2 regions of the Faecalibacterium sp. 3 genome follow, and region 1 is predicted to be linked to the other one. Evidence: riboswitches for the same ligand, from Rfam matches in the RefSeq annotation. Region 1 holds a riboswitch; the other holds the start of a gene.
The links. Region 1 has a riboswitch for FMN ahead of ribD (bifunctional diaminohydroxyphosphoribosylaminopyrimidine deaminase/5-amino-6-(5-phosphoribosylamino)uracil reductase RibD). Riboswitches for the same ligand answer to the same signal wherever they lie in the genome.

Region 1 (5,922 bases):
ATCGGCTACGGTGATCCTGTTGTCACCAAGGGCCTGAACATGCTGTACGGCCCCGGCAACGATCTGGTCTCTGCCACGGCCATGACCGCCGCAGGCGCACACCTGATCCTGTTCTCCACCGGCCGCGGCACTCCGTTCTCGGCCCCGGCTCCCACCCTGAAGATCTCCACCAACACTCCGCTGGCCCAGAAGAAATCCGGCTGGATCGACTTCAACACCGGCGTGATCGCAGATGGCGAAAAGACCATCGACGAGGCCGCAAAGGACCTGCTGGATCTGGTCATCCGCGTTGCAAGCGGCGAGCAGACCAAGGCCGAGAAGCACGGCTTCCGCGAGATCTCCATCTTCAAGGACGGCGTCGTTCTGTAAAAAATCAAAGGCTGCTGAGCGGTTCGCGCCGCCCGGCGGCCTTTTTGTGCATCTGTGAGCCACAAAAAGGATGTGTTATTATGGCTATGACCACCCGTATGATGATCTATGCGTTCCTGCTTTACGGCGGCATTTTTGCCGCTATCGTGGCCGTTATTGCAAGGGTCATAAAATATCTCATCCGCTATGGCATTGATTATTATTTTGAAAAACTAAAAGAACATCAGAAGGACTGAACCCTCTCCGGCATCGCCTTGAGATAAAGCGCAAAAAGCTCCCCCCTCGGGAAGCTGGCTGTGAGCTTGCGAACAGACTGAGAAGGTTAAAACAGGAGGTATATTTTATGAATCAGATCACCACCCGTTACGTCACCGAAAACGGTGCCTGCTACGAGCAGTATGTCATCACCGACGCCGAGGCAAAGACCGAGCTGGTCATCACCCCGGAGCGCGGCGGCATGATCACCGGCTTCTCGCTGAACGGCGAGGAGTACATCTGGACCCGCCACCCCAATTTTTCCGAGTGCAACCGTCCCCGCTTCGGCGTGCCGGTGCTGTTCCCCAACTGCGGCCTGCCCGATAACGGCGTGCATATCTTCGACGGCAAGGCATACCCCATGGAGAACCACGGCTTTGCCGACCTGTGCGCATGGGATGTGGAAAGCGTCGGCCCGGACGGCGTGACCCTGATCCTGGAGTCCACCCCCCTGACCAAATTCCTCTATCCCTTCGATTTCACCGTGCTGATGAACTACAACCTCGAAGGCAATACTGCCGCCATCAACATGACCGTGATCAACGAGGGCGACACCAACATGCCCTTCAGCTTTGGCTTCCACCCCTACTTCAAGGCTTCCAAGCTGGAAAATGTGGACTTTGACATCCATTGTGCCACCTGCTCCGAGAGCGCCAAGGGCGAGCAGCCCGCTGCCCCGGAAAAGATCACCCTCACCCGCAAGGAAGGCGCCGACAACAGCGTGCGCCTGCTGACCGGCGTACAGTTCCCCATGACCCTCACCGACAGCGGTAACGGCCACAAGGTGACTGTGGATGCAGACGACAGCTTCGACCACGCCGTGCTGTGGCAGCAGGATGCCGAGAGCTTTGTGTGCATGGAGCCCTGGAACGGCTGGGCCAACAGCGTCAACGAGGAAGGCCGGCACGAGGTGCTGGAGCCGGACGAGGCCATGACCGCCGATTGGAGCATCACCATCGAGAAGGTCTAAGCTTCATATCATATAACAAAAAGGACACACCTGTCACGGTGTGTCCTTTTTGTTATAGTTCAGTTCTTTGCCGGAATCACAAAGCTCTTATTTTCCGCCGGGTCCCAGTAGAGCAATTCCACCCTGCCGCCCTGTGCCAGCAGTTTTTCCTTCGGCTCCTGCTTTTGCCAGCAGCGTTCCAGCAGCTTTTCCATGTCGGCATCGGCAGACACCTTCTCCGGGCAGAGGGTACTGCCCTGCCACTTGCCGTCTGTGTACAGGCTCAGCACACCGGCATTGCCCGCCAGAATCGCGGCAACGTCCTTCTTCATGCGGTCGTAGTCATACTCCACCGTCTTGTACTGCCCATGCCACAGGCCGAAGAAGAGCGAGAACTCGCCGCCCAGTTCAATGAGCAGATTCTCTTCGTTGTGCGGATTCTTGACCACAAAGGCCACATCTTCGTTTTCCATGTAGTCGAAGTCCGGCTCCTCATTCGTGTGCACGGTCACATGCTGGCTGCTCAGCGCCGCAAGCAGGTCCTCCTGCACGGCACTGGTATCCGGGATCTCATCATAATTGATATTTGCGTTCATGGGTAGATGCTCCTTTTCTCTGTGCTATTTGTGCTGTTATTTTTCACCAGACCGCACAGGCCTACTTATTTTCCTTCATATTGCCGGATCATTTTTATACGCTGTGTAACAGAATACATAAAACGGCTCACCCTACTTCACATTAGATCAATGCTTTTTGACTCTAACCATCGAACACACAACCTCGACACGATCCGGATTGTCCAAACTCAATTCAAGGTCATGGTCAATGATGGGCAGCTTGAACCGGACAGACTTCAGCCACTGTCCGTTAGGCTGGCGTTCCGGGTAGATCTGCACCTCATCGATCAAAATCTCCACCAGCCTGCGGCGTTCCGCCTCGGTCATGGTGGCATAAAGCTTGTCGAAGCAAATCAGGATCTTATAGATGTTGTCACCTGTGATTTTGTCGGCTTCAATGGTCTGCTTCTTTGCCCGGGCATCCATCAGTCCATTTTCCGCCTCTTCGATTTTATCGTACATCTTATAAAGGCGGTCGTCAAGGTCGGATTTTCGGGCGATAAAGTGCCGGTCGTCCGGGTCAAGGCTGTCGATCTCCTCCATAAGCCGGGATTTTGTGGAGTAGTGCTGCCGCAGCTGCTTCTCATAGGCGGCGATCTCCTGCTCAATGGCAGTGGTATCTACCTTCATGTGTAGACCTTGGTCTTTTCTGCTGCCATTTCCAGCACCTCCCATTCGTACCGTCTTGTTCGGAATAGACTTTGCAAGCAAAGTCGTGTGCCAAAGGGCGCTGCTCTCGCCTGGCGACCCGCGCCCCTTTGGATTCTCCGTTCACATTGTCCTACGGACGATGTGATTTTATTGTTGTAGCGATTCGCTTCATCCCGGTTTCGTCCCGGTTTGCAGAATGCCCTTGCAATCCGAAAGGAGCCGTGCTATAATGCCGCTGTAATTGAATCAGAAATCTTCAGGGCAGGGTGCGATTCCCTACCGGTGGTACAGCCCACGAGCCGTAAGGCATGATTCGGTGAAACTCCGAAGCCGACAGTACAGTCTGGATGAAAGAAGATACCAAGCGCAGAGCCCGCACGGTTCTGCGCTTGTGGAGGCTGCTCTGGGATGCGTTTGCATTCTGGAGCTTTCTTTTTTGCACAAGGGTCCCTTGTGTCTTTTCGGCTTGCCCTGAACGTTTTTGTTCAGGGCTTTTTCTTTTGGAGGCGACACGATGAACGACAAAGACTATATGCGTCTGGCTTTGCAGCTTGCAAAAAGGGGCTGCGGATGGACATCTCCCAACCCGATGGTGGGTGCCGTGGTCGCAAAAGAGGGCAGGATCATCGGACAGGGCTGGCACCAGAGATACGGTCAGGCTCATGCGGAGCGCAATGCGCTGGCATCCTGCACCGAAGATCCGCAGGGAGCGACCCTGTATGTGACATTGGAGCCGTGCTGCCATTACGGAAAGCAGCCGCCCTGCGTGGATGCGATTCTGGACGCGGGCATTCACCGGGTGGTCGTGGGTTCTGCTGACCCGAATCCGCTGGTGGCTGGAAAGGGAATTGCAATCCTGCGCGCACACGGCATAGATGTGACCGAAAATGTTCTGCAAGAGGAATGCGATGCGCTGAACAAGGTGTTCTTCCACTATATCACCACAAAACGCCCCTTCGTTTCCATGAAATACGCCATGACGATGGACGGAAAAATCGCCACATACACAGGCGCTTCCAAATGGATCACCGGGGAAATTGCCCGGAATCATGTTCAACGGCAGCGACACCGATTCCGCGGCATTATGGTGGGAGTCGGAACCATCCTAGCAGATGACCCGCTGCTGACCTGCCGGATAGAGGGTGGCCGTGATCCCGTCCGGATCATCTGTGATACACATTTGCGGACACCGCTGCAATCACAGGTGGTCATGACCGCCAAACAGGTTCCGACCATTCTTGCGACCTGCTGCGGCGACCCGGAGAAGCAGGCGGCATATCAACAGGCCGGGTGCCGGGTCCTTTGTCTGGAAGCGCATTGCGGTCATGTGAATCTTCTGCAACTGATGGAACAGCTGGGGCAGGAGCAGATCGACAGCATTCTGCTGGAAGGCGGCGGAACCTTGAACTGGTCTGCACTGGAAAGCGGCATCGTGCAGCAGGTACAGGCTTACATTGCCCCGAAGCTGTTCGGAGGAAGGGATGCCAAAGCACCCATTGAGGGTGCAGGTGTCCCGCTTCCGGATGCTGCATTCCGCCTGAAGAACAGCCGATTGGAACAGCTTGGCGAAGATTTCCTGATCGAAAGTGAGGTGGAGTACCCGTGTTTACCGGAATCGTGGAAGAAGTCGGAACAATAAAATCCATCAATCGGGGACAGCATTCCGCCGTACTGACTGTTTGTGCAAAAACGGTTCTGGAAGGAACCAGGATCGGCGACAGCATCGCCGTCAACGGCATCTGTCTGACCGTCAGGCAGCTCTTCCCGGATAGCTTTGCTGCGGATGTCATGCACGAGACCTTGAACCGCTCTGCACTTGCACAGCTCACCGTTGGAAGTGCTGTCAATCTGGAACGTGCCATGCCGGCCAACGGACGTTTTGGCGGACACATCGTAGCAGGCCATGTGGATGGCGTCGGACGCATTGCTAATATCCGAAAAGACGATACGGCCATCTGGTACACCATTCATGCAGATTCTGCGATCCTTCGCTATGTTGTTGAAAAAGGCTCTATCACAATAGACGGTATCAGCCTGACCGTGGCTGCGGTGGAACCTACGGGCTTTTCCGTGTCCACGATACCGCACACCGTCCGTCAGACGAACCTGAACCAACGGCACAAAGGGGATTTTGTCAATCTGGAAACCGATGTTGTTGGAAAATATATCGAGAGGCTGCTTCCATCAGAAACACCGAAGCAAAACACGCTCACAAAAGAAATGCTGCTGCGCTGCGGCTTTTAAGGAGAGTTTACGATGAACTTCAATACCATTCCCGAAGCTTTGCAAGACCTGAAGCAAGGAAAAATCATTCTGGTAACGGATGACCCCGACCGTGAAAACGAGGGGGACTTCATCTGTGCTGCCGAATTTGCCACCACCGAAAACATCAACTTTATGGCGACCCACGGCAAAGGTCTGATCTGTATGCCGATGTCCGAGGCTTTTGTCCAGAAGCTGCAATTTCCGCAAATGGTGCAGTATAACACCGACAACCATGAAACGGCATTTACGGTGTCCATCGACCACGTTTCTACTTCTACGGGCATTTCTGCCGCAGAGCGTTCCATTACGGCGATGGCTTGTGTGGACGATCACGCAAAAGCAGAAGATTTCCGCAGACCGGGCCATATGTTCCCCCTTCTGGCAAAAAAGAACGGTGTGTTGGAGCGCAACGGTCACACGGAAGCAACCGTTGACCTGTGCCGTCTGGCAGGGCTGAAAGAATGCGGCCTGTGCTGCGAGATCATGCGGGAGGATGGCACGATGATGCGCACCGCTGAACTGGCAAAGCTGGCAGAGCGTTTCCAGATCAAATTCATCACCATCCGTGATTTACAGGAGTACCGCAAGTGTCACGATAAACTGGTCGATCAGGTGACGGCAGTGAACCTGCCCACCAAGTATGGCACCTTCAGAGCTTATGGTTTTGTGAGCCGCCTGAACGGAGAGCATCACATTGCACTGGTAAAAGGTGACATTGGCAATGGAAAGGATATTCTGTGCCGCGTCCACTCGGAATGCCTGACAGGAGATACATTTGGCTCTTTGCGTTGTGACTGCGGCCAGCAGCTGGCCGCT
Region 2 (5,922 bases), 1.8 Mb from region 1:
CTATTCGTGAAAAAGCGTTTGGAGCGGGCCACAGCCCGCGGCAAACGCAAACTATAAAAAATTATTTTCCGCTGAATATGGCAAAGCGTATGCGGTGCCATTTTTTAATGTGTAATCAGGATAAGGAGAACCAATGACCATTTCCCTTGAGCAGCTCTCGGCGCAGATGCGCCGGGGCGAACAGGTACCGCTGCGGCACACCATGCAGGTGGTGCTGACTCTGAGCATTCCGTCCATCCTGCAGCAGATCGTGGTAACAGCAGTGGAATACATCGACGCAGCCATGGTAGGCCACATCGGTGCATCGGCTACAGCCTCCATCGGCATCGTCAGCTCCAGCACTTGGCTCATGCATGGAATGCTGGCCGGTCTGTACATGTCCTTTGCCATTCAGGTGGCGCAGTATCTGGGGGCCGACCGGCAGGCAGACGCCCGCGGTGTGCTGCGTCAGTCTATGATCTTCAACCTTGCAGTGGGCCTTGCGGCAGCCGCCTTTGGCATCGGCATCAGCCGGTTTCTGCCCGGATGGCTGGGGGCAGACCCGTCCCTGCGGGCGGATGCATCGGCTTATTTTGCCATCTGGTCCGCTTCCCTGCCCTTTTTGATGGTCATGGGCACCTATTCCTCCATGCTGCGTTCCTGCGGCGACGCCCTGACGCCGGGCCTGATCAGCGTATTGACCTGCGTGCTGGATGTGATCTTCAACTTCTTCCTCATCAACCCCACCCGGCAGATGACGGTGCTGGGCCGCACCATGACCGTGTGGGGCCTCGGCTGGGGCGTGCCGGGCGCGGCGCTGGGCACCGCCTTTGCCACTGCCATCAGCGGCACGCTGACGCTGGCACTGCTGCTGCTCCGCGATGGCCCGCTGTGCATCCGCAAGCCCGGCTCCTGGCAGATCACCAGAGCCTGCCTGCAGAACCTCTGGAAGGTGGGCACGCCGCTGGCCGCCGAACGCGCGGCCCTTTCCTCCGCACAGGTGCTGCTCATCCGCATCGTGTCCGGCCTTGGCACCACTGCCATTGCGGCCAACAGTCTGGGGGTGAGCGCCGAAAGCCTGTGCTATATGGCAGGCTACGGCATTCAGGATGCCGCCCTTGCACTGGTCGGTCAGGCTGTAGGCGCAAACCGCCGGGATATGTCCAGACGTTTTGCATGGCTGTGCACCTGCATGGGCATAGGCATCATGGCTCTGACCGGTGCAGGCATGTATCTGTTTGCGCCCAATCTGATGGGCATCTTCACCGCAGACACCGCAGTCATTGCACTGGGTGCGCAAGTGCTGCGGATCGAAGCTCTGGCTGAGCCCATGTTCGGAGCCAGCATCGTTGCCAGCGGTGCCATGCAGGGCGCCGGCGACAGTGCCGGCTGCTTTGTGCTGAACCTCGTCAGCATGTGGGGCATCCGGCTCACCCTTGCCACCCTGCTGGCCCCGCACTTTGGGCTGGTGGGCGTGTGGTTTGCCATGAGCTTTGAGCTGACCATGCGCGGCGTGCTGTTCCTTGTGCGGCTGGCGCGTGGCAGATGGCTGGACAAGGGCGCACTGGCCTGATCGACCGCTGGCGGATCTATTTTCCTGTAAATAACAGCTCCCCGGCCGGGAACCGCACTGCGGGACCTGACCGGGGAGTTTTGCTGTGGTTATTTGATTTGAGAAGAAAAAAGTGGAGAACAAGTTACTTTCTGCCGTGCAGGATGGGAGACAGCGGCTTGTAGATCAGCAGGCACAGTGCTGCGTCCAGCAGGCCCTTGACCAGCGTAAAGGGCATGTTAAAGACGACCAGACACTTGATGAGGCTGTCTGCGGAGGGCAGGATCGCCTGATACATGCCAAGGATCGCCTCCAGCGGCATGTGGTAGAAGGTGACATAGGCCGGATAGGTAATAAAGTAGTTGGACGGTACGCTGAACACAGCCATGGCTGCAGCGCCTGCAATAGCACCAATGATGGCGGTCTTGCGGCTCTTGTGGTGCTTATAGACAACGCCTGCCACAGCGGAGAAAACCGCACCCAGCATAAAGTTGCACAGCTCACCCACACACGCGGTGGAGGTGCCCTTGATGACGATGTGCAGCAGGTTCTTCATAAAGCTGATGACCACACCGTACACCGGGCCAAGTGCGAATGCGCCCAGCAGAGCGGGCAAATCGGAGAAGTCCATCTTGACGAAGGACGGGATGAGCATCGGGATGGGAAACTCAATGAACATCAGGATAAAGGCCACTGCGCTGAGCATGGCGGCAACGGTAAGATTGTGGGTCGTGTTCTTTTTCATGGTTATGATTCCTTCCCGGGCAAAAGGCCCTGTAAAAATGTTCCGAAAGCTCTTTTCGTATCGCAGAAGCTGTTCCCATAAGCATTGCACACCGCCTGAGCGTCTTTGTCATTCGGTACGCCCTGCTCATGAAAGCAGTTTCTTATTTTGGAACGGGAAGGACAAACAGAAAAGCGCCCTGCTGCAACAAAAACACTGCAACAGGGCGCGTAGACAACAATTTGCCTGCCGTTTCTTACATCCGGACTATACCGTTGGTCCCGGAATCGCACCGGGTCAGCACCCACAAAAGGTGGTCGCGGACTTGGAGAGATCTCTCATTGTCATTGCACGCCGTTTGAACTTTTTTGTTCCTTTGGCACGCTCCGGCAACGAAAGCAGCTTCCTTACCGCCAGTGGGGAATCACACCCCGCCCTGAAACGAACTTTCTGGCACAGAGTATAGCGTGCCGGCCCCGGCTTGTCAAGAGGGAACTTTTTGATTTGTATATTTTTTATCAAAGTATTCCTTTTTTTGTTTTCCTCTCAGCCTTGCTCCGGCGGGTGTGATATGATATCATGGATGCGCTGTAAAAATTCAGGAGGTTAAAATGATTTTCTCGATCCGTGATCTCTCGTTTGAGCTTGGCTCGCTGCTTCTGGAAGGCTGGCTGGCGCTGGCTGCGCGTGCGGTGTGCGCCCTGCTCATCCTGCTGGCCGCATGGCTCGTGCGCCGCTGGCTGAACAAAAAGGGCATTCCGGCGCTGCTTGCCCGCAGCTGGTATTTTACCGGCACGCCCATCCTGCTGCGCAGTTTTTCCACCCCCATCCTGCGCATGTGCAGCGTCATTGGTGTGTATCTGGCCGCCGCTTCCCTGCCATGGGCCATTTCCGGCATTCCAAAGCTGCTGCTGCTCTGTTTCCGTCTCGCCATGACCTTTCTGGTCTGCGAAGGGCTGTATGCCGCATCCGATCTGGCCGACCTGCTGCTGGCTTCCTGCAGCCCGGAGATCCGCTCCAACAAAACGCTGCGCTCTCTGCTGGATACCACCTACAAGGTGCTGGTCATCGTGCTGTGCGTGGCTGCGCTGGCGCAGGAGGTGGGTTTTCCCATCGGCAGCATCGTAGCCGGTGCCGGACTTGTCGGCCTGACCATTTCGCTGGCTGCACAGGAAAGCGCCAGCAACCTGTTTTCCGGCATCGTCATCCTGCTGGATAAGCCCTTCTCGGTGGGCGACTGGATCACCGTGGGCAGTGTGGAGGGCGAAGTGATCGACATCAATTTCCGCTCCACCCGCATCCGCTCTCTGGATAAGACCATCAATGTCGTCACCAATAGCCAGATCTGCGCCTCCACGGTAAAGAACGCGGCCCTGCGCACCATGCGTCCCTATAAGTTCAACCTTGGCGTCACCTACAATACTACCCGTCCCAAGCTGGAAAAGCTGATGAAAGACCTGCAGGCCATGCTGGATGCCAGCCCGTATACCAACAAGGGCACCAACATCGTGCAGCTGGCAAACTTTGGGGATTCCAGCATCAACATTCTGGTCTCCGCCTATCTGGTGACCAATGTCTACGCCGAGTTCCTGCAGATGCAGAACGACCTGAACCTGAATATCATGGATATCATGCAGGCTGACGGTGTGGATTTTGCCTTTCCCTCCACCAGCGTGTACATCGAAAAAAATTCCTGACACCAGAAAAAAATGCCGCTCCAGCCAAACCGGAGCGGCATTTTTCTTTTGTTTATTCGTTTGCAGCCTTATTCAGCTGCACCTCGGCAGCTTCTTGCGCCTCTTCTTCCTTCTGATAGATTTCAAATGCCGACCACATGGGTACAATGTCCCTGCCGCAGAGCCGGCGCTCAATACAGGACCGCCAGCACCCGGCCCAGAGCCCTGCAGCCCTTCTTGGCCCCCAGACCACTCCATTGACCGCGCTGTTGATGCCTGTGATGGTATCCAGCATCCTGATTTCCCCCTCTTGTTAAAAAATGCGGGCAGGAACCTTTCAAGGCTCTGCCCGCATGTCAGGATGCTTATTCCACACTCTGGTGCGCACCTCAGCAGGCAGTCACACCATTGTGTCTGTTCGTTCTTGCCCCGTACCCTCTTGCGGGTACGGGGCATACAGGGTATCATAAAATTTCCGCATACGCAAGATTTTCAGATAAAATGCAGGAATTTTCAGTTTGGCCTTGTCTATGCTGAATTTTGTTATCGTATGACTTTTCATCGGTTATAATGCCACATCAAGCGCCATCATCAGCGCAAACCCCAGCACGATGCTCACCACACCGGCAGGCTCATCCTCTTCCACCGCCTGCGGGATCATCTCCTGCGCGGTCACGCACACCATGCAGCCTGCCGCCGCACTGAGCAGCCATGGTAGCGCAGCTCCGACCTGCTCCGCAAGGGCGAAGGCCAGCAATGCGCCCAGCGGCTCCACCAGCCCGGACGCAGCGCCTGCCAGAAACGCCCGGAGCCGTGCACAGGAGCCATGGGCCAGCGGCAGACTGACCGCCGCACCTTCCGGGATATTCTGCAGGCCGATGCCAAGGCTCAGTGCCAGTGCCCCGCTGATGGCATCCGGCTCCCCGGTCGACGCCATGGCAGCGGCAAGCCCCGCCACCATGCCCTCGGGCAGATTGTGTAAGGTCACAGCCAGGATCATGCGGCCGCTGTGCCCTGCCCCGCCTGCCAGCAGCTGTCCGGCAAACTGCTCCACCTGCAAAAGGCCTACTGCGCCCAGTACGAGCCCTATCGCCGATGGGATCCACGCAGGCAGTGCCAGACCGCGTCCCCGCTCAATGGCGGGCAGCAAAAGGCTCCACACGCTGGCCGCCAGCATGATGCCTGCCGCCATGCCGCACAAAATGCGCTGTGTGCAGGGCCGGGCCTGCCGCCGCAGCAAAAACACACCCGCCGCGCCCAATGTAGTGCACGCCGCCGGAAACAGCAGCACCCATGCAGTCAAGATCATCCGGTTCAAAACAGCATTCCCCCTTTGCCCGTTGTATGTGCGCAAAGGTAAAAAGGTGCAGAGCTGTCCGGAACGCCCTGAAAAAGCTTTCCCATGCGATGCGTCAGCCGCATCCTCACCCGAGATCCTCTCAGCTTTATTTCTGTCCGGAGCAAAGCCTTATTCCGCAGGTTTTATCTGAACAAATGATACGACCCTTCCGCCCTCATAAAAAACTTTTCCAGCTCATCTGCCGTTCCTTTGCCTCCAGGTTCAATTTTGCCAAAAAGCCTTTGGCTTTTGTCAACAAATTATAACAAAAGCGTAGATTTTCTTGAAGATATCACTTCTTTGCCCAAAAAACTCTTGATTTTTCAAATAAAAAGACTAGAATATCTTCTTGCAGCAAGGCTCCTCCTGTGGGGCAGCTGCAAGAATACTTTTGCATGAAGCAAGGAGATTTTAGATATGAAACTCAAGAATGTTTGTGTTGCTGTTGTCGCTCTGGCTCTGGCTGTTGGCATGACTGCCTGCGGCGGTTCTGCTTCCTCCACTGCTGCATCCTCTTCCGAGGCTGCTTCTACCAGCACTTCTGTTGCTGCTGAGGCCGAGGAGGACGCTTCTTCTGCTGTTGCAGAGGAGAACGCTTCTTCTGCTGTTGCAGAGGAGAACGGTTCTTCTTCTGAGGCTGCATCCAGCGAGG

Region 2: it holds a riboswitch for FMN, as region 1 does, so the genes downstream of both, ACNSPV_RS09210 (ECF transporter S component) here and ribD (bifunctional diaminohydroxyphosphoribosylaminopyrimidine deaminase/5-amino-6-(5-phosphoribosylamino)uracil reductase RibD) in region 1, are expected to answer to the same signal.

What each region holds. Positions count from the first base shown of each region.
Region 1 is NZ_JBLWFN010000001.1:183,982-189,903, forward strand. It holds gene ACNSPV_RS00815 (UxaA family hydrolase) at 1-369, shown strand, start outside; gene ACNSPV_RS00820 (hypothetical protein) at 450-605, shown strand; gene ACNSPV_RS00825 (aldose epimerase) at 713-1,594, shown strand; gene ACNSPV_RS00830 (hypothetical protein) at 1,654-2,169, opposite strand; gene ACNSPV_RS00835 (resolvase) at 2,317-2,820, opposite strand; FMN riboswitch at 3,090-3,204, shown strand; gene ribD (bifunctional diaminohydroxyphosphoribosylaminopyrimidine deaminase/5-amino-6-(5-phosphoribosylamino)uracil reductase RibD) at 3,356-4,480, shown strand; gene ACNSPV_RS00845 (riboflavin synthase) at 4,444-5,085, shown strand; gene ACNSPV_RS00850 (bifunctional 3,4-dihydroxy-2-butanone-4-phosphate synthase/GTP cyclohydrolase II) at 5,098-5,922, shown strand, end outside.
Region 2 is NZ_JBLWFN010000001.1:1,937,867-1,943,788, reverse strand. It holds gene ACNSPV_RS09215 (MATE family efflux transporter) at 134-1,552, shown strand; gene ACNSPV_RS09210 (ECF transporter S component) at 1,677-2,276, opposite strand; FMN riboswitch at 2,502-2,703, opposite strand; gene ACNSPV_RS09205 (mechanosensitive ion channel family protein) at 2,867-3,952, shown strand; gene ACNSPV_RS09200 (hypothetical protein) at 4,005-4,226, opposite strand; gene ACNSPV_RS09195 (ZIP family metal transporter) at 4,497-5,240, opposite strand; gene ACNSPV_RS09190 (hypothetical protein) at 5,688-5,922, shown strand, end outside.